One region of the Cobetia sp. BL01 genome, then DNA from elsewhere that is predicted to be linked to it. Evidence: predicted binding sites of a transcription regulator. Region 1 holds the regulator's gene; each other region holds the start of a gene.

Region 1 (5,917 bases):
GGTCTTGCAGTGTGGACTGCGTGCATGTGGCACGGCCACGCCGTGGCCGATACCCGTCGAACCCAGTCTCTCGCGCCCGATCAGGCGCGAGAAGACTTCCTGGCTGTCCAGGCTGGGAATGTTCTGAGCAATGAAGGTGCTGAAGAATTCCAGCACCCGCTTCTTGCTCCCCCCGGGGACGCCGTAGAGCGTGCGCTCGGGGGGAAGAATCTGATCAAGTGTCATGGCAGAAGGTCAACGGGTCCCGGTGCCCTGAGAGCGAGCCTGGGACTTTTCCTTGTGTTTGACCAGCTGGCGGTCCAGCTTGTCGGCGAGCGCGTCGATGGCAGCGTACATGTTGGGGTCTTCTGCCAGGGCATGGAGGTCGGCGCCAGCGGCGTGCAGGGTGCAGGCAGCCTGTTGGCGTTCCTTCTCGATCGACAGTGTCACCTGAACATTGGTGATGTTGTCGTAATGCCGTTCGAGGCGAGCGAGCTTCTCGTTGACATAATCGCGGAGAGGATCGGTGAGTTCCACATGATGCCCGGTGATATTCACTTGCATGGACACGCTCCTTTATCCAGCGGGTTGCCTTTGAATTGTAACCCTTTTTGACTGCGAGCAAACCCTGATTGAACGCGCGGCCACTTTCTGACTCCGGCCATGGTCTCGTGGCGATCATCTGCTGGCGAGAGCGGCGGTGCCGGTGTACCGAGCGTCTACCCCGACAATGCCCAAGCTTTGAACAAAGATCAACGCTGCGCTGCATCGTGGCGCAAGGCTTGTCTTCAACCCAGCGAGGGATATCAGCAGGTTCTTCATGAGCATCGCCTCGCATCACGGACGGAATGGGGCTCGAGAAACCGGCCGTTTGTGGCCAATGTCAGCATTTACGTCGACGTTCGTGTGGCAGGAGTCGGTGGCGACCCCTGGCTATCTGTCCGTGGGATGTGAGGGAAAAAGAAAGCACTCTGGAGAAAAGTGGCTGGAAAAATAGGCAATTGGGGGCGTGAAGTCACTCACGCAGTCGCAAGGACAGGCATTGCCAACCGGTATTCAGACGACCGATTGGCAGATGATGCCAGGATGGCAGGTGCAAGGGGGCGAGCTTCAGCGCTCCGACGTGTGGAGCCCGCTGGCCTGCGGGTATCCGTTGTCGAGACTCACGCCAAGCGCTTGCGCTCGCTGGAGGAGGGGATGCCCATGGCCTCGCGATACTTGGCGACCGTCCGGCGCGCTACCTCGATGCCATCACTGGCCAGCAGATCCACCAGGCGTGAGTCGGACAATGGCTTGCGCGCCGGTTCTTCCGAGATCAGCTTGCGAATGCGCGCGCGGATCGCGGTGCTGGAATGCGCGTCACCGTTGCCGCTGCCACCCACCTGACTCGAGAAGAAGAACTTGAGTTCGAACACGCCTCTCGGGGTGTGGATATATTTCTGGGTGGTCACCCGCGAGATGGTGGATTCGTGCATCTCGACCACTTCCGCGATGTTGGCGAGGATCAGCGGCTTCATGCCTTCTTCCCCCTGCTCGAGGAAGTCGATCTGGCGCGCCATGATCTCGCGGCCCACCTTGAGCAGGGTGTCATTGCGTGAGGACAGGCTCTTCATCAGCCAGCGGGCTTCCTGAAGGTTGTCCTTGAGGAAGGTGTTGTCCGCGGACTTGTCGGCCCGCTTGATGAGGGCGGCATATTCCGGCTGGATACGCAGCTTGGGCAGCGCTTCCGGGTTGAGCTCGACCTGCCAGCCGTGACGCGTATGACGGACCAGCAGGTCCGGGATGACGTAATCACTGGCAGGCTCACCCCAGGCGGACGCCGGGCGCGGGTCGAGCGCCCGTACCAGACGAATGACGTGATCCAGTTCATCATCATCCAGGCTCAGGCGACGCTTGAGCAGCTTGCGATCGTCATTGCCCAGTGCCTCGAGGAATTGCCGCACCAGACGGCGGGCCTGGGCCAGCAGCGGCAGATCGTCCGGCAGCAGGGCCAGCTGCAGCAGCAGGCATTCCCGCAGGTCTCGAGCGAACACACCGGTGGGATCGAACTGCTGAAGGCGCAGCAGGACCTGCTCGAGTTCCGACGCCTTGAGGCCGGGCAGTCCCTGACCTCGCAGACCATCGACCAGTTCGTCCAGGCTCATGCTCAGGTAGCCGGCCCCATCCACCGCATCGATCAGACTCTCCGCCATCTGGCGTTCACGCGCATCGAGGTCCGTCATCGCCAGCTGCCAGCGCAGATGGTCCTGCAGGCTTTCGACACTGGTGTTGCGATCGAAGTCCGGCCCGTCCTCGCTCGAGCTTCCGCTGCCGGAACTGGTCAGACTGCCTGCGTGATCCTGGTAGAGGTCCGACCAGTCACTGTCGAGAGGGTATTCTTCAGGAATCTCGCTGTTGGTCTCGGAGGTGGAGATCTCGCTCTTGTCCTGTGTCTCCGCGACATCCAGCGACTCGTATTCCTCGTCAAGCTCCAGCATGGGGTTTGACTCAAGCGCCTGCTGTATCTCCTGACGCAGGTCCAGCGTCGACAACTGCAGCAGCTGGATCGCTTGCTGAAGTTGCGGGGTCATTGTCAGGGAAGTGCCGAGTCGAAGCTGCAAGGTGGGTTTCATGGGGTCTGTCATTCACGGCAAAGGAACGTGCATCTACGCTATACCGTGGGTCGGGGCACTGACAAGGGGCAGTCGAGAATATTCAAGCAACTTGCATGCCATGTTGCCACCAAGGTGGTATGGACGTCATGCATTCGAGTGAGGTGTGGCAGAGCAGGAGGGTTCACGGGGAGATCACGCAAGCGCATGTCGAGGCGCTTGCGTGAGGGGGCGGGGAACGAGGCCCCGACAGTGAAGCAGGAAGTGGCGGGTGCTGGAGGGTGCTGGTGAGAGCAGAAGAGGTCGGACGGCTCTCGTCAGGCTGACGGCTCTTACCAGGCTGACGGCTCTTACCAGGCTGACGGCACTCTCGGGCTAGAGCTTGAACTCATGGCCCAGGTAGACATCACGCACTTGCTGGTTGGCGAGGATGGTGTCGGCGTCGCCATGCGCGATGATCTGGCCATCGCCCACGATGTAGGCGGTATCGCAGATGTCGAGTGTCTCGCGCACGTTGTGATCGGTGATGAGCACCCCGATGCCGCGGTCACGCAGCTGGCGCACGATGCTCTTGATCTCGCCCACCGAGATGGGGTCCACGCCAGCAAACGGCTCATCGAGCAGCACGAAGTCCGGCTCGGTGGCCAGTGCGCGAGCGATCTCCACGCGGCGGCGCTCCCCGCCGGAAAGGCTCATGCCGGCACTGTCACGAATATGCGTGATGCTGAACTCGTTGAGCAGCTCCTCCAGGCGTGCCTTGCGTCCGTTGCGATCCAGGTCCTTGCGCGTCTCGAGGATCGCCATGATGTTGTCGGATACCGAGAGCTTGCGGAAGATCGAGGCTTCCTGGGGCAGATAGCCGATGCCGGCGCGAGCCCGCTGATGCATGGCGGCGCCGGACAGGTCGTGGTCATCGATGGTCACGCTACCGGCATCCGAGCGCACGAGGCCGACGATCATGTAGAACGAGGTCGTCTTGCCGGCCCCGTTGGGGCCCAGCAGGCCTACGATGTCACCCTGGCGGATTTCCAGCGAGATGTCCTTGACGACCTTGCGACCCTTGTAGGCCTTGGCCAGATGACGAGCGCTGAGGGTACGTGGGCTGGCAGCAGTCATGCTCATTGGTCCTTGCTGGCATTGGCGCCACGTGGCGTCAGGGTCATGTGGACGCGTGACCCCTCGGAGGATGAGGCATCGGTGCCATTGCTGGCATTGACCTGGCGCTTGTCCAGGAAGTATTCCACGTAGCCGCCTTCGAAGGTGTCGTCGCCTTTCTCCAGACGGGCATCGCCGACCAGTTCCACCCGGCGCTCCAGCGCGTGGTAGCGAATGGTATTCGCCCAGCCCTTGACCAGTCGCTCGTCGGTATCGGGTTTCTGCTCCATGTAGGCGCGCTGGCCGGTGGCCTTGACGAGGGAGATCTCGCCGCTGTCGGCGCGACTGATGTCCACGCGCGCGGCATCCAGCTTCATGCTGCCCTGGCGCATTTCCACGCGACCGGTATAGGTGGCCGTGCCGGCCTTGTCATCCAGTGACAGTGAGTCGGCGGCAATGTTGATCGGCTGGTTGGCATCGCTGTCCAGCGCTAGTGCGGTCGGGGAAAGCGTCGTCATGCCAAGTGCCAGGCCAAGGGCCATGACACCGGGTCTGAGTGTCTGGCGCCAGACCGTCAAGGGCGTGAGAGTCGTTGAAGTCATGGAGTGCTCCTTGGCAGAACTGGTAAGGCTTCACGATCACTCAGGCCATCGTGAAGCGGAAATCGGGGAGAGAGGATTCGGCGCATGCAGGGGCGCGCTCACTGATCCTGGGCCGGTGCGGCATCGAAGGTGCTGGAGACGCGGCCATCATCGTCACGGGTGGTGTCATTGCCGGTGTCGAGAGTCTCGGCTTCCCGGGCGGCATCGCTCTTGCCCTTGCCGGGTTGCAGGGTACTGCGGACGCGGCCTTCCAGCTGGGCGGAATCCTGAGAGAGGTCAGCGCTGAATCGGTCACTCTCGACGCGTTGACCATTCTGGGTGATCACCACCGGCACGTCACTCCAGGCACGGTTCTGCTCACGACTGTAATGCAGCACGTCGGTGTCCAGTGTCCAGGCATCCGAAGGCTGGCGCAGTCTGGCATTGCCCTCGAGGGTGAAGGTGTCGCCGCCGGCGCTCAACACGCCACTGTCACCCGTGGCGTACCAGCGACGGTCTTCGCTGTCGTTGGTACGGATCTTCGGTGCCTGCGCACGCGTCACGTCATCGCCTGGCGTGTGTTCGATGTGCGGGGAGGTCATCGACTGGATCGACACTCCCCGCGCATCGAAGCGCGTCATGTCAGCCCCCTCGAGATAGTAATCCGGCTCATCACTGCTGGCGTCGACATCCACTGTCGACTCCAGACTGTTGCGCTGCTCGATCAGGGCCATGACGCCGCCGACCAGCAGGAGCAGCAGCATCAGCCACAGGCGCGGAGAGGGACGGGGCAGACGTGGCATCAGGCGCGCGACTCCTGCAGATAGGTATCCAGCACCGAGGCCCAGTGGCCCTGTGCCTTGAGCAGCAGATCACAGATCTCGCGCACGGCACCATCACCGCCCTGACGCGTGGTCACCCAGTTGGCTTCGCTCATCACATAGGGCATGGCGTTGGGAACGCTGACCCCCAGACCGACGCGACGGATGGCTTCGCGATCCGGCAGGTCATCTCCGCAGTAGGCCACGTCATCCAGTGCGATATCGTGCTCGCGACACAGGTTGGTCAGCGCGACCAGCTTGTCCTCGCGGCCCTGAATGACGTCCTGGATACCCAGCTCCTTGGCGCGACGTTCCACCATCGGCGAGCTGCGACCCGTGATCAAGGCGACCCGGATACCGCTGCGCAGGATCAGCTTGAGGCCGTGGCCATCCTGGACATGGAAGCTCTTGGTTTCCACGCCATTGGCATCGTAGTGCAGCCGGTTGTCCGTCAGCACGCCGTCCACATCCAGCGCCAGCAGGCGCACGCGACGTGAGCGGTCGATGATGTCCTGGGGGTAGTCCTCCGCCAGGGAAGTGATGTCATTCATGGTCTTTCTCCTCGCATTCCGTGCATGCGTGACGCATTCCTGTAGGCGACGGCTGCCAACGGCTGCGTGCTGCCTTCGCCAGACTCACGGGACTGTCGTGCAGAGACAGCAATCCCGCGGGGGAGTTCAGATCACGCCGCTGGCCAGCAGGCCGTGCATGTGGATGGCGCCGATCGGGTGCTCATCCTCGTCACAGACTACCAGAACGCTGATGCGGTTTTCTTCCATGATGCGCACCGCCTCGGCGGCCAGCATGCTGGAACGGATGGTCTTGCCACCGCGCGTCATGACGTCATCGA
Region 2 (5,917 bases), on a different contig from region 1:
CCTGCATGATGCCCAGCCCGAAATGCGCGGCGGGGATCTCGGCGGGATCGAACCCGCAGCCGTTGTCCTCGACGGTCAGCAACACCCGCGCCGCCGGCTGCGGCCCAGAGGACTGATAGAGCAGTTGCAGGCGCAGGTGGGTGGCCCGGGCATGGCGCACGCTGTTGGTCATCGCTTCCCGCACGATGAACATCACCTGCAGGGACAGGGTATCGGGGAGGTGCAGTGACTGGATGCGATTGTCGAGCTCGAACACCATGCTGGAACGGGTCTCGAATTCCTCGATCAAGGCCTCCAGCACACAGGCAAGCGGCGCGTCTCCCCAGGTGGCGTGCGCGCCATTGATCAGTTCACGGGTCTGGCGGAAGGTGCGCCGGGCCTGGGTATGCACCTCCTCAGCCAGTGCCTGCACCTCCTGTGGCGCATGGCGGGCGGCACGTGTCAGGCGTGCGCTCTGCATCTGCAGGTAACTCAATTCTTGGGCGAGGGTATCGTGCAGCTCCGCCGCCAGTTGTCGGCGTTCGTTCTTCAGGGCCTGTGCCACCGCTGCCTGCCTGTCTTCGGCGTGACGCGCCTGTTGCTGCTGCAATGCCAGCCCACGGCTCAGAGCGTCGATGACGGCGTGGGCCAGCGGTGTCTCGCGAGAGGGGGCTGCGGCTGCTGGCTCTCCAAGCCACAACCAGTCATCGCCCGTCGCCCCTCTGCCCGTCTCCCCTCTGTCAGCGGCGTCCGTGAGGGCGATCAGCACGCCACCTGGCGTGCCGGCTATGCCAGACGCCTGCTGTCGGTCGCCGGGATCGCGACCGATATTCCTGACGACTTCCTGCAATCTATGGCGCGCAGCGGCTGACAAAGCGATGCCGGCAGGGGAAATCACCGCATGGGTCGCCTGACCGGGTGCGCGATGCACGACACAGAGTTCGCAAGTCGCGGAGTGCGCCATGCCGCTTTCAGGGCAGCCGTTCAGCATGTCCAGCAGCTCTCTCAGCACGGATGGCAACGCCTCCTCAAGGTCAGCGCAGGTAGCGATGCGCAAGGTGATGGCATCGAGGTGGTGTCTGTCACGCAGATCAGGCGGCGGGATGGCAGCAGGGCGAACGGGAGTCTCGGCATCGGCGCGACAGCCTCGTGCGCGCTGGACATCAAGGCGATGCGCTATCCCTTGCGATGCAGGCGCCTTGCCTGTCTTCGATGCGCCGAGACTGAGTGCCATACGAGTTCCTCTGTCGTTTCGCCGCCCCCGCGGCGCGCCCTGATTCGAGTGTCACACCAGCAAGCTTCATGCCAGCGAATGGATTACTCCTTCATGGGTACCTCTCTTGATGGATTGTCGTCGTATCTACTGAGAGTGAATTTAATTAACCATGAAGAACGTGGTGCGCGACGCAAGGGGTCATGCACCATCCAGGCACATCTGATCCAGGCTTGCCCCTCGAGCGCTTCCTTCGACTGGCTCGCCTGCCATGACAACAAGAGGTATCACCAGGATGGGACTTGCAGTCGAGATACCCGCAGCCACGCCGAGCCAGCCGTATCGTTACCGAATCGCCGGCCTGGAGGTGTTGGCACTTGATCTGTCGCCCGGCGATAGCGTGCAGGTGTCATCCGTGGACGGTGCGCAGTCCTGTGAGTGGCTGGCACTGAAGGCTACGGGGGATGAATCCGCCGATGCGGCACAGCAGAGCGGGGAAAGCTCCCGCGAAGTGGTGAAGGGGGCAGGCACGACAATCGAGGCGTCGCTTGCGCACTTCGCGAGCGTCGTCAGCCAGGGAGATCACGCCTCCGCCAGTCAGCCTCAGGCCAGCGAGGCGCAGGAGACGTCCGGCAACAGGAGTCCGCACACTCAGGCACGCCTGGAAGCGCTGGGAGTCGCGCATTGCCCGCCATCGCACTGGCAGCGCCTGTCAGCGGCCGGATTGCCAGCCGAGATTCGCTGGCCGCTGGAAGCGCCTGCCGCACGCCTGATTCTGCTGGCCCCCGGCAGTGACATGACGATCGAAGGAGAGCGGCTGGCCACCGAGCTTGAGGTGTCCCATTTCTGCACCGGGCTTGTGGGGCTGGAACATCTGCCGGTGCCGCTGGCGCCGATCCGCCAGGAGACGAGAGTCGCGGCGGGGACGGTCGAGGTCTATGAGGTCAAGCAGGGCGAGTGGATCCAGATCATCGATGTGGCGGGGCGTCAGTGCTCCGACTTCGTGGCCTTCGACGCCACTGCCTGGGCACGGGGCGAGGAGCTGGGGCTGGATGCCGGCGCCACGCGCAGCCTGTCCGGGCATTGCATGCCCAATCCGGGACTGTATTCGGTGTTCTTTGATCAGCACCTGCATCCGATGCTCGAGGTGATCCAGGACACGGTCGGACGTCATGACAGCTTCATGCTTGCCTGCTCGCCGCAGTATTACGAACACCACGGCTACTTCGGTCACGACAGCTGCACGGTCAACTTCAACAATGCCCTGTCGGCGTCTCATGGCATCCGACAGCGTGCCAGCTGGCCGGCCATCAACTTCTTCTTCAATACCTGGGTACAGCCCTGCGGCACCCTGGCGGTGGATGAGCCTTGGTCACGTCCCGGCGACTATGTGCTGTTGCGCGCCGACCGTGACCTCATCTGTGCCTCATCCGCCTGTCCGGACGACATCGACGCCGCCAACGGCTGGGTGCCGACCGATATCCATGTGCGTATCTACGCCGCTAAACATGACTTCCCCCGCGGTATCGCCTATCGCAACCGGCCCGAGGAATTGCCGCGCATGACATTGCCCACCGCCTTCCATCCCTGCACCTCCGCCTTGACCAAGCAGTACATCGATTACCACGGCTACTGGCTGGCCACCCATTACGAGGGGTGGGGGGCCAAGGCGGAGTATCTCGCCTGTCGCGAACGGGTCGCGGTGATGGATCTCTCCGCATTGCGCAAGTTCGAGGTCGCCGGACCGGACGCCGAACGCCTGTTGCAATATGCGCTGACCCGCAACGTGCGCCGACTCTCCATCGGAGAAGTGGTGTATTCCGCCATGTGTCAGGAAACCGGCGGCATGCTCGATGACGGCACCCTGTTCCGCATGGGCGAGCAGACCTTCCGCTGGATCTGCGGTGATCCGGCCAGCGGCCAGTGGCTGCGGGATCTCGCAGAGCAGCAGGGCTATCGCGTCACGGTGCGCGACTCCACCCATCAGCTGCACAACATCGCGCTGCAGGGGCCGAAGAGCCGCGAGGTGCTGGCGCCGTTGATCTGGAATGCGCGTACCCAGCCGGAGGTGGATACGCTGGGCTGGTTCCGCTTCATGGTCGGCCGTCTGGCGGGGCCGAATGGCATCCCGCTGATGGTGTCGCGGACCGGCTATACCGGTGAGCTGGGCTATGAGATCTGGTGTCATCCGCATGACGCCCCGGCCGTGTGGGAGGCGATCTGGGCGGCCGGTGAGCCGCATGGCATCGCGCCACTGGGGCTGGATGCCCTCGACATGCTGCGGATAGAGGCGGGATTGATCTTCGCTGGCCATGAATTCTGCCCGCAGACGTCTCCCTACGAGGCGGGCATCGGCTTCACCGTGCCGATGAAGAGCAAGGAGGATGATTTCGTCGGGCGTGCGGCCATGCAGCGCGAGACGCCGGAATCCCGCCATCGGATCATGGGCCTGAAGATGGACAGCAGCGAGCTGGTCAGCCACGGCGACCTCGTCTATCACGGCCGCTATCCGGTCGGGGTGATCACCAGCGCGACCCGCTCTCCCTTGCTCAACCAGTCCATCGCCATGTGTCGTCTCGCCCCGGATTTCTCAAGCCCCGGAACGCAGCTTGAGATCGGTCAGCTGGATGGCCACCAGAAGCGTCTCGTCGCCGAGGTGGTGACATTGCCCTTCCATGATCCTGAGCGTCTCAAGGTGCGTAGCTGAGTGATGCATGGCGCATGACCGAGACCTCGCGCGTGAGGCTGGACGGTGACGATCCGTATATGCAGTACGACTCACGTCATATCACGGTGCAGGACGCCGCCTGCCTGCCTCAATAACGAACACCCTCTTGCCAGGTGGTGATTTCCGGGCTTCATATATGAAGAGGTGTCCACGATTTCGATAAGATATCAATGAAAACAACGTATTGCTGAAGGTGGCCATCAGGGGTCATCTGGCATGTCGCTTGCTTTATCCAGCAGGTCCCCCTTGAAAAACAACAACAACCTTCGGGCAGACAGGGTTTCCATCGGCAGGCATGCGGTGGCAGACCCGGCCCGGAAAAGGAGAAAAGACGATGGATGAAAAGACGTTGCAAAGCATATTGGATATGCACCAGGCGATGAACATCGAAGTGTTCTACTGGTGGTGTACCGCCATCATGTTCCTGATCCACGCAGGCTTTCTGGCTTACGAGATCGGTGCCTCCCGTTCCAAGAATGCCCTGGCGTCCGGCATGAAGAACGTGCTGACGCTGGCCTCGATCATCCCCGCCTTCTACTTCGTGGGCTGGTGGATCTACAATGCCTTCCCCAATGGGCTGATTCCCATCGAGGCTTCCGCCGCTCTGCCGTGGAGCGCGAGCATGCGCCCGGACGCCGATGACATGGGCACCGGTATCTTCTTCGCGGCCTTTGCCCTGTTCGGTGCGACCACGGGCTCGATTCTCTCGGGCGCGGTGATCGAACGCATCCGCCTGGGCGCCTTCCTGTTGCTGGCGGTGATTCTCGGTGCGGGTGTCTGGATCCTGGCGGGTGCCTGGGGCTGGCATCCGGATGGCTGGATGCTGCACAAGCTGGGCTACCACGATGTCGGCGCGGCGGGCGTGGTGCATGCCGTGGCTGGCTTCTTCGCGCTGGGCGTGCTGCTCAATCTGGGCGCGCGTATCGGCAAGTACAGTGACGATGGCAAGCCGCAGGTGATCGCACCGCACAACATGCCGATGACCTTGATCGGGCTGATGCTGATCATTGTCGGTTTCTTCGGCTTCCTCGGCGGCTGCATCATCTTCAACACCGGTGACATCGGCTGGACCACCATCTACGGCAATCGCACCAACCTCTCTGCCTTCGCCTTCAATACCCTGATGGGCTTCGGTGGCGGCGTGATCGGTGCCTATCTGTCCTCGCGTGATCCCTTCTGGACCATGTCCGGTGCGCTGGGCGGTATCATCACCGTCGCGGCGGGGCTGGATCTCTACAACCCGGGCCTGGCCTTCGTGCTGGCCGTCACCGGTGGCGCCCTGATGCCGAAGATTGGCGCGCTGCTCGAGAAGCGTGGCCTGGATGACTCCGTCGGTGCCTTCGCGGTACATGGCTTCTGCGGCTTCTATGGTGTGGTACTGGTGGGTGTCTTCGCCGCGGGCTTCCCGAATGTCGGCGAAGGCGTGCCGGATGTCTCCTTCACCGGGCAGCTGACAGGCGCGGTGGTGATGGCAGTGACGGGCTTCGTGCCGGGTTGGGGCGTTGCCTATCTGCTCAAGAAGTTCAACCTGCTGCGCGTGCCGCCGCATGTCGAAGTGCTCGGGCTGGACCTGTTCGAAGTGCCGGCCAAGGCCTACCCGGAGAGCATGGCAACCGAGTCATCTTCCAGCGTGCCGGCACGTTCCGGCGGGGTAGTGGCAGCACCGATGGACAAGCGTCCCGATATCAGCTGAGTCGGTTCTGATGATTACCCGCATGAGGATTGGCTCGTTTGTTGCAGCGTTCGTTGCCATCTGTCCTGAAGTCTGGCTGCCAGCCAGTGACGGAGCGAACGGGCCGATTCGTTTTCTTTCTTCTCCGGGAGTCTTGTCATGGAAACTGTCGATACTGCGGTACATGCTGCCAACTATGCGTTCTTCTTCAGCAATTCAGGGATGGTGGCGGTCAGTCTGTTGATCGCGGCTGGCGTCTGCATCTCGTTGAGCGTCAATATCCTGCGCCATGAGAAAGCGTCATTCCGCAGCAAGAAGACCTTCT
Region 3 (5,917 bases), on a different contig from region 1:
GGGAGTCGCGCCTGAGGAGTGACGGAACAGACATGCGGCGTGATCCTCTCACGCCCGAGAAGGTGCGCCACCAACTCCAGCAGATGGCCCACGGACAGCACATCCAGCTGTTCCGCCAGCGCGGCCTCATCGGCATTGCCACGCGGCACCACCAGGGTGCGCCCGGCCTTGCGACAGCAGAGCGCAGCAGGCAGCACGCCAGTAACGGAGCGAATGCTGCCATCGAGTGCCAACTCGCCCAGACACTCGATCTGCGCCACGGCCTCTTCCGGCACCTGACCGGATGCCACCAGGATGCCCAGTGCGATCGGCAGATCAAAGCGCCCACCCTCCTTGGGCAGGTCAGCCGGGGCCAGATTGAGGGTGATTCGGCGCGCTGGAAACTCGAAGCCTGCATTGAGCAATGCGCTGCGCACTCGCTCACGACTTTCCTTCACCGCCGCTTCCGGCAAGCCAACGATGGAGAGCCCCGGCAGCCCGTTGGAGAGGTGTACCTCTACCTGCACCTCCGGAGCTTCAAGACCAAGAGATGCGCGCGTGCGCAACATTGCCAATGACATGAGTCTTCCCTGCGTGATGCCGCCTCTCTGCTGCACGGCGCAATCGGAGCAGGCACCCGCCTGCCATGAGCGCGAGGGCACGATACCGGTGCCATCTCCTCCAGCATGGCAAATCTCATACCTGCCAGCGTGCACACGACTCAACGCTTGGCGATGCGGCACTCCTCAAATGTCACTCGCGCTGCCGGACACGGCATGTCCTCACTGCACCGCAACGGTATTATCAGCGATTCCAGCCACCCGTTTCATAATTTTCATTACGCCAACAACCCCTATAATTACTGGATACGTAAGAAAAATACCGACTGTGGATAACATTACATAAACCCCTCGACAGGGCATTTCCCAGCGCTCAAATATCCATCATCTAGCAACGCCAAACCCTATCGATATGGACACCGAGCCGCACCACCTCATCGAAGCGTGACGCATTACACTCTGAATCAACACCTGAGGGCGACATCAGCCCTCCTCCAGCACCCGGCCAGACCGGCGAAACAGGCGGCAGAGAGGCAATATCGTCACCCAGAACGGGCAAGGCACCCGCACGATGAACCAACGGCAGCGTTTCCCGTCGACATCGCGGCATGAATTTCATTAAGAGCTTCATGAAGAACTTCACGAAGTAGTTCACGGAGAAGTTCATGAAGAAGTGAATGGAGAAACGCCCTGGCATGACTCAGGAGGCTGGGCTCAAGAGAAGAGGCGCGAGGGAAGGGAGTGCCTTTCCCGAGAGTCACGCAGGCCCCACCCAATGCCAGCCTCCTTCGATGCGCCGGACTGGCTGCCGTGTCTGTTCAGCTCGAGACATTCATGCGGACTGAACGTTGAAAATAGCCCATCAACCGGCTTTTTCCATGAAATAACGCGCGTTCTAGCAGATATTTCACGAAGTTGGCGACATGGAGCACCTGACGGATCACCAGCCCTCGGGCCTGCACCAGAAGAGTGCTCATGGAACATGCAAGGCGGTACTCCAGGCGCTACAGGAGTGCCTCAAGAGGGGGACTGCTGGTATATTTGATCGGTTGTCTCGGCCCTGCTGATACAACCGCCAAGCTGTCTCAAGGAGGCCACCCAAGGGTGGCAGAGAATCGTCCAACCCACGGAAAGGGCCAGCCATTCAGGACGACTTCGGCTTGTTTCAGGAGTAACACCTCATGCAAGACATGCTTGCCTCGCTGGCACCCATGGCGGACATCATCGGCATGCTCGGCACCTCTCTGGTGGTCGGTGCCTTCTTTCTGCTGCAGATTGGCAGACTCGATGCACGTAGCCTGACCTACAACCTCATGAATCTGAGCGGGGCGATCCTCTTGTTGATCAGCCTGTGCATCAACTTCAATCTCGCCAGCTTCGTGATCGAGGTGTTCTGGATCGTGGCATCTCTGGTGGGCCTGGTTCGCTGGTTGATGGGGTCTCGTCCACAGACGGTCTGACCTGCCCGGCACCCGCCTCATGCGACGGACACAAAAAAACCGCCACACCTCGACGGGTGTGGCGGTTTTTTTGGCAGCATGCCATTCAGGCGTCGCGTTGACGCTCGATCTCCTCGGCGTGGCTGGCGGCTTCCCGCTTTGCCAGCGCGGTCTCTCCCTCATCGTCCACCGCCACGGCAGGCTCGGTGGTCGACGCAGCACCCGCCACCAGTCCCTGCTTCTCCAGCAGCGCCTCAAGTGCGATGACCTGCTTCTCCAGCGACTCCACACGCCCGCGAGTCCGCGTCAGCACATCCATCATGATGTCGAAGTCCTCGCGCGACACCAGTTCCATGCGATCAAAGGCGCTGCGCATCACGCCCTGTACGGACTTCTGCAGCTCTTCCGGGCCGTGCGAGGCGTCCTGGAGGCGCTCACCGATCTGCTGGGCCATACGCCCGATGACGTCGTTCTTGAACATGCTCCACCTCAGCCATTGCAAGCCGACGGGCCCATCATGGGGCTGTCGGTCAGAGAAAAGGATCTCCCCGAAACGTGGGGGACATCATGTCATGTTGCAAGGATACGCAACCCGCTGGCCTGACGCATGTCTCGACCCCGAATCTCTCGCCACTGACGGCAGGCACCGGCCCTTGTGCACCATATTAGCGCTATCTCCTACCTCGAAAGCCGCAATTCAGGCACCAAAGCGGTGCATCGCCATGGCGTTCTCCTTGCCGTCATTTTTGGCCTTGCTGCGGAGCTGCTTTTTCCCTCAGCACAACTAGATGAATTTAAAGATTTTTTAACCTCATGGCATACCTCGTGCGATGCACTTGTCAGGAACAGGCCACCAGCAGTGTCTGATTGGCCGCACTCAACATGACAGATCATTGCGGTAGCAAACGGGGGCAGCACATGAAACTGATCACCGCCATCATCAAACCCTTCAAGCTGGACGACGTGCGTGAAGCGCTGGCCGACAACGGCGTGCAAGGCATCACGGTCACGGAAGTGAAGGGCTTCGGGCGACAGAAGGGCCACACCGAGCTGTATCGCGGCGCCGAGTATGTCGTCGACTTCCTTCCCAAGGTCAAGATTGAAGTGGCTGTTGATGACAGCAGTGTGGAAACGGTGCTGGACGCCATCACCCAGGCAGCCAACAGCGGCAAGATCGGCGACGGCAAGCTGTTCGTCACCCCGCTGGATGACGTGATCCGTATCCGTACCGGTGAACGCGGCGCCGATGCTGTCTGAGCCCCGCGCACAATAATAAAGGAGAATCCCGCATGAACGAGATCATCGAGGTCAAGTACGCACTTGATACCTTCTATTTCCTAGTCTGTGGCGCCCTGGTGCTGTGGATGGCTGCCGGCTTTGCCATGCTGGAAGCTGGCCTGGTACGCGCCAAGAACACTACCGAGATCCTGACCAAGAACGTGGCGCTGTTCGCCATCGCCTGCACCATGTACATGGTGGTCGGTTACCACATCATGTACTCAAGCGCCGAAGGCGGCTTCCTGCCGAGCCTGGGCTTCTTGATCGGCGCCGAGAATACCGCTGAGGAAGCGCTCGCTTCCGGTGGCGACATCTACTACAGCGCGCGTTCCGACTTCTTCTTCCAGGTGGTGTTCGTGGCGACCGCCATGTCCATCGTCTCCGGTGCAGTCGCCGAGCGCATGAAGCTGTGGGCCTTCCTGGCCTTCGCCGTGGTCATGACGGGCGTCATCTACCCGGTCCAGGGTTACTGGACCTGGGGTGGCGGCTTCCTGAGCGAAGCGGGCTTCAGTGACTTCGCCGGCTCCGGCATCGTGCACATGGCAGGCGCTTCCGCCGCACTGGCTGGCGTGCTGCTGCTGGGGGCTCGCAAGGGCAAGTACGGCAAGAACGGTGAGATCAACGCCATCCCGGGCTCCAACCTGCCGCTGGCGACCCTGGGCACCTTCATCCTGTGGCTGGGATGGCTGGGCTTCAACGGCGGCTCCGAGCTGGTGCTGTCCAACATCGATGAAGCCAACGCGGTCGCTCAGGTCTTCGTCAACACCAACGCCGCTGCCTGCGGGGGTGTCATCGCCGCCCTGATCCTCGCCCGCCTGTGGTTCCGCAAGGCTGACCTGACCATGGCCCTCAACGGCGCCCTGGCTGGCCTGGTCGCCATCACCGCTGGTCCGCTGGCACCGAGTGTCGGTGCTGCCACCCTGATCGGCGCCGTCGGTGGCCTGCTGGTGGTGTTCTCCATCGTCGGCCTCGACAAGCTCAAGCTCGACGACCCGGTCGGAGCCATCTCCGTCCACGGTGTAGTCGGTCTCTGGGGTCTGATGGCAGTGCCGCTGACCAATGACGATGCCACCTTCTCCGCACAGCTGCTGGGCGCCGTGTCCATCTTCGCCTGGGTATTCATCGCAAGCTTCGTGGTCTGGCTGGTCATCAAGACCATCATGGGACTGCGCGTCAGCGAAGAGGAAGAGTACGAAGGCGTCGATCTGGCGGAATGTGGCATGGAGGCGTATCCGGAATTCACCTCCAGCCGCAAGTAATCAAGGATCGAGACTCACGCGACACCCAAAGACTCCCGCCACCTGGCGGGAGTCTTTTTTCCTGACCGGATAAGCGGTGTATGCTTGAGCAATAGGGGCTGGCGTGGCGAGCAGCAACGCCACCCGCACCATCACCCAAGGAGAGAGACGATGAAACTGGTCACTGCCATCATCAAGCCATTCAAGCTCGACGACGTACGCGAATCCCTGTCCGAGATTGGCGTCCAGGGTATCACCGTGACCGAGGTCAAGGGTTTTGGCCGCCAGAAGGGCCACACGGAGCTGTATCGGGGTGCCGAGTATGTGGTCGACTTCCTTCCCAAGGTGAAGCTCGAGGTCGCCGTGGATGATGCCATGATCGATTCCGTGATCGAGGCGATCACCAATGTCGCCAACACCGGCAAGATCGGCGACGGCAAGATCTTCGTCTCGCCGCTGGAGCAGGTCATTCGCATCCGTACCGGCGAGACCGGCAAGGACGCCGTCTAAGCCCCTGGCGAAAGCCCTGGCGATGACGTGCTGCCCCGACGGGTGACATGAGCACACAAAAAACCGCAGGCCATTGGCCTGCGGTTTTTTCGTTTCAGCACGTGCCGTTCATGCGTGATGCTCGTGGTTCATGCTCAGGGCATCACTTCTCGACATGCTTACGTCTCGACACGCTCACTTCTCAACACGCTCACTTCTCGACAAAGGCACGCTCGATCACATAGTCACCCGGCACACCCATCTTCGGCGAGATGGCGAAGCCACGGGCATCCAGCATGGCGCTGATATCGTCGAGCATCGCCGGCGAGCCGCAGATCATCGCGCGGTCACGCTTCGGGTCCAGCGGCGGCAGGCCGATGTCCTCGAACAGCTTGCCATTCTCGACCAGATCCGTGATGCGGCCCTGATTGCGGAACTCCTCGCGCGTCACGGTCGGGTAGTAGATCAGCTTCTCGGCGATCTCTTCCCCAAGATACTCGTGCTTGGGCAGCTCTTCCGCGATCATGTCGGCATAGGCCAGCTCTGAGACATGGCGCACACCGTGCATCAGGATGATCTTGTCATAGCGCTCATAGGTCTCCGGGTCCTGAATCACGCTCAGGAAGGGCGCCAGGCCAGTTCCGGTGGAGAACAGGTAAAGATTCTCGCCCGGCAGCAGATCGTCCAGCACCAGCGTTCCGGTGGGCTTGCGCGAGACCATGATCTGGTCACCCGGCTTGAGGTGCTGAAGGCGTGAGGTCAGCGGGCCGTCCTGCACCTTGATGGAGAAGAACTCCAGATGCTCTTCGTAGTTCGGGCTGGCGATCGAGTAGGCGCGCATCAGCGGCTTGCCTTCGACTTCCAGGCCGATCATCACGAACTGGCCATTCTTGAAGCGCAGGCTGTCTTCCCGCTGGGTGCGGAAGCTGAACAG
Region 4 (5,917 bases), on a different contig from region 1:
GTCCTTGCCCATCTCCTTCTGCTCGGCGCAGAAGCAGCAGTGATCGGTGGCGGTGGTCTGGAGGTCACCGGATTGGATGCCGCCCCACAGTGCCTGGCGGTGCTCCAGCGAGCGGAACGGCGGGCTCATCACGTGGCCTGCCGCGAATTCCCAGCTCTTGTTCTGATAGACCGCTTCATCGATCAGCAGATGGCCTGCCAGCACCTCGCCGTAGACCGGCTGGCCGTGCTCGCGGGCGTAGCGGATTTCCTCCAGCGCATCGGCGGTGGAGACGTGCACCAGATACACCGGCGTGCCCAGAGTGCCGGCGATGCGGATGGCGCGGCTGGCGGCCTCGCCCTCGACCTGCGGCGGACGCGACAGCGGATGTGCCTCGGGCCCGGTAATGCCGTCGGCCAGCAGCTTCTGCTGCAGGTGGTAGACCAGCTCGCCGTTCTCGGCATGCACGGTGGGAATCGCGCCCAGCTCCAGACAGCGCGCGAAGCTCGAGACGAGGGTGTCGTCCGGCGCCATGATGGCGTTCTTGTAGGCCATGAAGTGCTTGAAGCTGTTGACCCCGTAATCGGCGACCAGCGTCTGCATGTCCTGGCTGACGCTCTCGTCCCACCAGGTGACGGCGACGTGGAAGCTGTAGTCGCAGCACGACTTCTCGGCCCACTCGCGCCAGGTGTGATAGGCCTCCATCAGCGGTTGCTGGGGGGAGGGAATCACGAAATCGATGATCATGGTGGTACCGCCGGCCAGCGCCGCGGCGGTGCCGCTCTGGAAATCCTCGCTGGCCACGGTGCCCATGAAGGGCAGCTGCATGTGGGTGTGCGGGTCGATGCCGCCGGGCATCACCAGACAGCCGCTGGCGTCGATCACCTCGCAGTCGTCCGGTACCTCGAGGTCGGTGCCGATGGCGGTGATGGTCTCGCCGTCACACAGCACATCGGCGGTGTAGCGCTCTTCGTGGGTCTGGATGCTGCCGCCCTTGATCAGGATTGCCATGAGTCTCTCCCGGCCGCATCGCGCGGCCTTGTCCGGCATTGAGTGTCAGGTCGTCTTGTTGTTGTCGTGCGGGTCGTCAGTCCGTCACTCGCCATCGGTGAGGCGGGTATAGGCGTCCGGACGGCGGTCGCGGAAGAACTGCCAGTTGTTGCGCACCTCGCGCACCATCGACATGTCGAGGTCGTGGATCAACAGCTCGTCCTCGGTGGCACTGGCCTGGGCTTCGATCTGGCCGCGTGGATTCACGAAGTAGGAGGAACCGTAGAACTCGCCGATATCCCAGGGTTGTTCATGGCCGACACGGTTGATGGCGGCGATGTAGCAGCCATTGGCGGCGGCGGAGGCGGGCTGCTCCAGCTCCCACAGATACTGGGAGAGGCCGGCGACGGTGGCGGAGGGATTGAAGATGATCTCGGCGCCGTTGAGCGCCAGCGCGCGCCAGCCTTCCGGGAAGTGGCGGTCGTAGCAGATGTAGACGCCGATGCGCCCGTAGGCGGTGTCGAAGACCGGCCAGTCGGACTTGCCGGGCTTGAAGAAGAATTTCTCCCAGAAGCCCGCCACCTGCGGGATGTGGGTCTTGTGATACTTGCCCAGATAGCTGCCGTCGGCATCGATGACGGCGGCAGTGTTGTAGTACACCCCCGGCTGCACTTCCTCGTAGAGGGGCACGATGATCACCATCTGATGCTTCTTCGCGTACTGCTGCATCAGGGTGACGGTGGGGCCGTCGGGCACGCGCTCGGCGGCGGCATACCACTTGGCATCCTGGCTCGGGCAGAAATAGGGCTGATTGAAGACTTCCTGGAAGCACAGGATCTTGACGCCTGCCTCACCGGCCTGGTCGATCAGCGGCAGGTGGGCCTCGTTCATGGCATCGCGGATCTGTGCGGGCTCGAGGTCGGTGGAGACGTTGAGTCCCATCTGGATGACGGCGCAGCGCAGCTTGCCGGCATCCTCGCGGTAGGAGATGCGGGAGTCGTTCGACATGTCATCCTCATCGGGCGGCTTGGCGCCGGTTGTTGTTGTCTTCAATGAGTGCTGGTGGGCAGAGCGGGTGAGCCGGGATGGCGCGAAATGGGTCCTGGAAAATCACTCCGCCTGTCCGGAAAGTCTGCATGCCCGCGGCAGGTATCGTGGGTCAGGGAAGGTCCGATGCAGATCCTGTCTCATCAGTCAGCTTAATGAACATTAGACAGTGTTCCCGCGTTCGGCAAGACGAAGTGTCAAATAAAGTCTCGTGAATTTATCTTGTTGTTATAAAAGGATTTTCGGTCAAGATTTCGCATGAATTCACCATTGTGGTGCCAGGAGAATCAGCGTGGTTCACGCGATTTTTAAAGGAAAACTCAATGCACATCAGTGGCTTGTGATCGTCTGTATGGGCCCTGTGCAAGACCGCCTTGCACCAGCTTGGAACCTGACCATACTGACAATTGGCGCGAACACGGCGTGTCGCCACCTGACGGGCATCAGACGGTCAAACCCGCGCCATTGCCTCTCAAGTTGTCTTGCGGGACAGGTTTGATTTGACGGCAATAATGCCGCCATCGGCATGCGATTTGCCCATGAAAGGTACCGCTTCATGTGGATGGGTAATTCAAGCATCCCTTGGCTGAAACAGGGTGGAAAAGTGAATCAGGAGGGTGAAGGAAGGGACGGATCTTCAAAGACGGCAAGACGCGCCACAGAGCGCAAAGGCAGGACAAGCGACGTGCATCACCCTCAACAATAACAACAGCTGAACAGGTGAGGACTCATGGCCCCGACACAGACTCGCTCGCACATGGTGCGCAGCAATGAGGAAATGATCGAGCTGGTGGTGGCGCAGGACGTCGCCCGCAGCCCGCGCTACAACGAGGATATCGCGCCGACCAGGAGTGCCGAGCGCACCTGGTCGCGCTGGAACATCGCCGCGCTGTGGGTCGGCATGTCGATCTGCGTACCCACCTATACCCTGGGCGGCGTGCTCACTGCCTACTTCGGATTGAGTGTCGGCGAGGCGCTGATCACGATTCTGGTCGCCAATCTGGTGGTACTGATTCCGCTGACGCTGAACGCCTTCCCCGGCACGCGTTTCGGGATTCCCTTTCCGGTAGTGCTGCGTTCATCGTTCGGGATCATCGGCTCCAACGTGCCGTGCATGATTCGGGCGGTGGTCGCCTGTGGCTGGTTCGGTATCCAGACGATGTTCGGCGGCCTGGCGATTCACCTGCTGCTCTCGAGCCTCTCGGCGGACTGGAAGGCGCTGGGCGGGGTGGGCGAGGTCATCGGCTTCTTCATCTTCTGGGCGCTCAACCTGTTCGTGGTGATTCGCGGCGCGGAATCCATCAAGTGGCTGGAGACGCTCTCCGCGCCCTTGCTGCTGGCGGTGGGGGTCGGCCTGATGGTGTGGGCGCTGCCGCATACCTCGATCAGCGAACTGCTGGCCCAGCCACCGAATCGTCCCGAAGGCGATGGCGTGGCCAGCTACTTCATGGCGGGCCTGACCGCGATGGTCGGCTTCTGGGCGACGCTGTCGCTGAACATTCCTGACTTCAGCCGTTACGCGAAGAGCCAGAAGGACCAGATCGTCGGTCAGATCATCGGCCTGCCGCTGACGATGTTCTTCTTCGCGGCGCTCGGCGTGGTGCTGACGGCCGCTTCCAGCTCGCTGGTGGGGGAGACCATCTCCGACCCGGTCAACCTGATCGGTCGCATCGACAGCCCCGGCTGGGTCGCCATCGCCATGGTGCTGATCATCATCGCGACGCTCTCCACCAACACCGCCGCCAACATCGTCTCGCCGACCAATGATTTCCAGAACATCGCGCCGAAATTCATCAACCAGACGCGCGGCGTGCTGCTCACCGGGCTGGTCGGGGTGCTGCTGATGGGCTTCGAGCTGATCAAGAAGATGGGCTGGATCGTCTCCGACGTGAGCCTCGAGAGCCTCTATTCCAACTGGCTGCTGGGCTATTCGAGTCTGCTGGGGCCGATCGCGGGAATCATGATCGTCGACTATTTCGTGATCCGTCGCCAGTCCTTCGATCTGCCGGCGCTCTATCTGGATGGCAGCACCTACCCGGCCTTCAATCCAGCGGGCTTCATCGCCTTCTTCGTGCCGGTGGGGCTGACGGTGATCAGCTTCTCGCAGCCCGGGCTTTCCTGGTTCTACGACTACGGCTGGTTCACCGGCTCGCTGCTGGGGGCGCTGGTCTACTTCGTGGCCAGCAAGCTGCTGGTCAAGGCACCGCCGGTGCATCTGCCGGAGGCGATACCGGGTGGCGGCGCGCAGCGTGCCTGACGCCGCTGGCGGATAGCTCGCAACGCAACGTCACGTGCAACGACAGACGGGCTGCCCATCGGCAGCCCGTCTGTCGTCGTGGCAAGGGGAAGTGACGGCCGGTTGAGGTATTCGCGCCCTGGCCGTCAGCCCACCAGGCCGGGGATGCCGTCCTCGAAGCGCTCGACCATGAAGTCGACGAACTGGCGCACCTTGGGCGAGAGATGGCGGTGGCGGGGATAGACGATCCACACCCCGGTATCGCGCACCTGATATTCATCCAGCACCGAGATCAGCTTGCCACTGGCCAGGTGAGGCGCGACGTAATAGTCGGGAATCTGGGCAAGCCCGAGGCCCTTGAGCGTGGCGTCCAGCAGTGCCGGCCCGGAATTGGCCTGCCAGCTGCCGGAGATGCGCACCTCGCGTCGCTGGCCCTCGACCTCGAACAGCCATTCACGCTTGGAGCCCGCCAGACAGCGGTGGCTGGAGAGCTCCGCCAGCGTGTGCGGACGCGGCGCACGCTGAAAGTAGTCGTGCGAGGCGACGACATACTCCTGGCGGTCTACCAGTCGCCGCGCGATCAGCGAGGAGTCCTTGAGCACGCCCATGCGAATGGCGACATCGAAGCCCTCGTCGATCAATTCCACCGGACGATTGGTGAAGTGCATCTGCACTTCCAGCTGCGGGTGCATCAACTGGAAGTCGTTGACCAGTGGCGCGACGTAGCGCTCACCGAAGGTGGTAGCGCTGGTCAGCTTGAGCACGCCGCTGGGACGGGCATGGAAGTCGCCGATGGCCTGTTCGGCGGCGCGAAAGCCATCGAAGAGGTGATGGCAGTGCTCGTAATACACCTGTCCGGCATCGGTGAGACGCGTCTGACGGGTCGTGCGATAGAGCAACTGGGTATCAAGCTGGGCTTCCAGCTGGCTGATCAGGCGACTGACATGTGAGCTGGAGACCCCGAGATGACGGGCGGCACCGGAAAACGAGCCGATTCTGACGACTTCCACAAAGGCTTCGATGCGGTCCCAACGCTGCATGCCCGCTCCTCATCATTGTTGTTGAGTGACAATAATCATCTGAGTGCTGACGGCTTAATCCCGCCAAGGTCACTGCGTAGACTGTGTTGCATACTGATGGCACCGCACGCGTTGCGGCAATGCATTGCTCCTTGCCTGTCCCCCTGCGTGAACCCCTTGTGAGCAAGGGGGCACCGGCAGGCTCGCCGGGAGAATGCCACGGATCAGTCTACCGCCATTGTTGCTCCGAGGAGATATTAATGAAATCACGTGCTGCGATTGCGCTGGAAGCCGGCAAGCCGCTGGAGCTGGTCGAGATCGATGTCGAAGGACCGAAGGCCGGCGAGGTGCTGGTACGCATCGTCAATACCGCCGTCTGCCACACCGATGCCTACACCCTGTCCGGCGCAGACCCCGAAGGCCTGTTCCCGTCCGTGCTGGGCCATGAAGGCGCGGGTATCGTCGAGGAAGTGGGCGAGGGTGTCACCGGTCTGGTGCCGGGCGACCACGTCATCCCGCTCTATACCGCCGAATGTGGCAAGTGCAAGTTCTGCCTCTCCGGCAAGACCAACCTGTGCAGCGCCGTGCGCGCCACCCAGGGCCGTGGCCTGATGCCGGATGGCACCTCGCGCTTCTCGCTGGACGG

Evidence for each region. The regulator sigma-54, encoded in region 1, starts transcription at its own class of promoters, with help from an activator protein. The targets are predictions, from matches to a motif close to TGGCACNNNNNTTGCTNT.
Region 2: ACZYGA_RS15980 (ammonium transporter) is a predicted target of sigma-54. The motif match lies at 4,133-4,150, and genes of this name have one in related genera.
Region 3: ACZYGA_RS11660 (P-II family nitrogen regulator) is a predicted target of sigma-54. The motif match lies at 2,793-2,810, and genes of this name have one in related genera.
Region 4: ACZYGA_RS09885 (NCS1 family nucleobase:cation symporter-1) is a predicted target of sigma-54. The motif match lies at 2,539-2,556, and genes of this name have one in related genera.

What each region holds. Positions count from the first base shown of each region.
Region 1 is NZ_JBVBEE010000002.1:485,496-491,412, reverse strand. Features, by position in the region: gene ACZYGA_RS05845 (PTS sugar transporter subunit IIA) at 1-225, opposite strand, end outside; gene hpf (ribosome hibernation-promoting factor, HPF/YfiA family) at 235-543, opposite strand; gene ACZYGA_RS05835 (RNA polymerase factor sigma-54) at 1,143-2,591, opposite strand; gene lptB (LPS export ABC transporter ATP-binding protein) at 2,946-3,686, opposite strand; gene lptA (lipopolysaccharide transport periplasmic protein LptA) at 3,689-4,267, opposite strand; gene lptC (LPS export ABC transporter periplasmic protein LptC) at 4,366-5,049, opposite strand; gene ACZYGA_RS05815 (KdsC family phosphatase) at 5,049-5,618, opposite strand; gene ACZYGA_RS05810 (KpsF/GutQ family sugar-phosphate isomerase) at 5,745-5,917, opposite strand, start outside.
Region 2 is NZ_JBVBEE010000012.1:43,234-49,150, reverse strand. Features, by position in the region: gene ACZYGA_RS15990 (sensor histidine kinase) at 1-1,213, opposite strand, end outside; gene ACZYGA_RS15985 (DUF1989 domain-containing protein) at 1,488-3,899, shown strand; gene ACZYGA_RS15980 (ammonium transporter) at 4,255-5,613, shown strand; gene ACZYGA_RS15975 (hypothetical protein) at 5,752-5,917, shown strand, end outside.
Region 3 is NZ_JBVBEE010000005.1:229,622-235,538, reverse strand. Features, by position in the region: partial or broken gene ACZYGA_RS11680 (YifB family Mg chelatase-like AAA ATPase) at 1-560, opposite strand, end outside; gene ACZYGA_RS11675 (hypothetical protein) at 1,358-1,516, opposite strand; gene ACZYGA_RS11670 (CBU_0592 family membrane protein) at 1,721-1,999, shown strand; gene ACZYGA_RS11665 (accessory factor UbiK family protein) at 2,085-2,459, opposite strand; gene ACZYGA_RS11660 (P-II family nitrogen regulator) at 2,897-3,235, shown strand; gene ACZYGA_RS11655 (ammonium transporter) at 3,268-4,515, shown strand; gene glnK (P-II family nitrogen regulator) at 4,666-5,004, shown strand; gene ACZYGA_RS11645 (ferredoxin--NADP reductase) at 5,195-5,917, opposite strand, start outside.
Region 4 is NZ_JBVBEE010000004.1:261,523-267,439, forward strand. Features, by position in the region: gene hydA (dihydropyrimidinase) at 1-990, opposite strand, end outside; gene ACZYGA_RS09880 (nitrilase-related carbon-nitrogen hydrolase) at 1,075-1,977, opposite strand; gene ACZYGA_RS09885 (NCS1 family nucleobase:cation symporter-1) at 2,747-4,273, shown strand; gene ACZYGA_RS09890 (LysR family transcriptional regulator) at 4,399-5,292, opposite strand; gene ACZYGA_RS09895 (S-(hydroxymethyl)glutathione dehydrogenase/class III alcohol dehydrogenase) at 5,532-5,917, shown strand, end outside.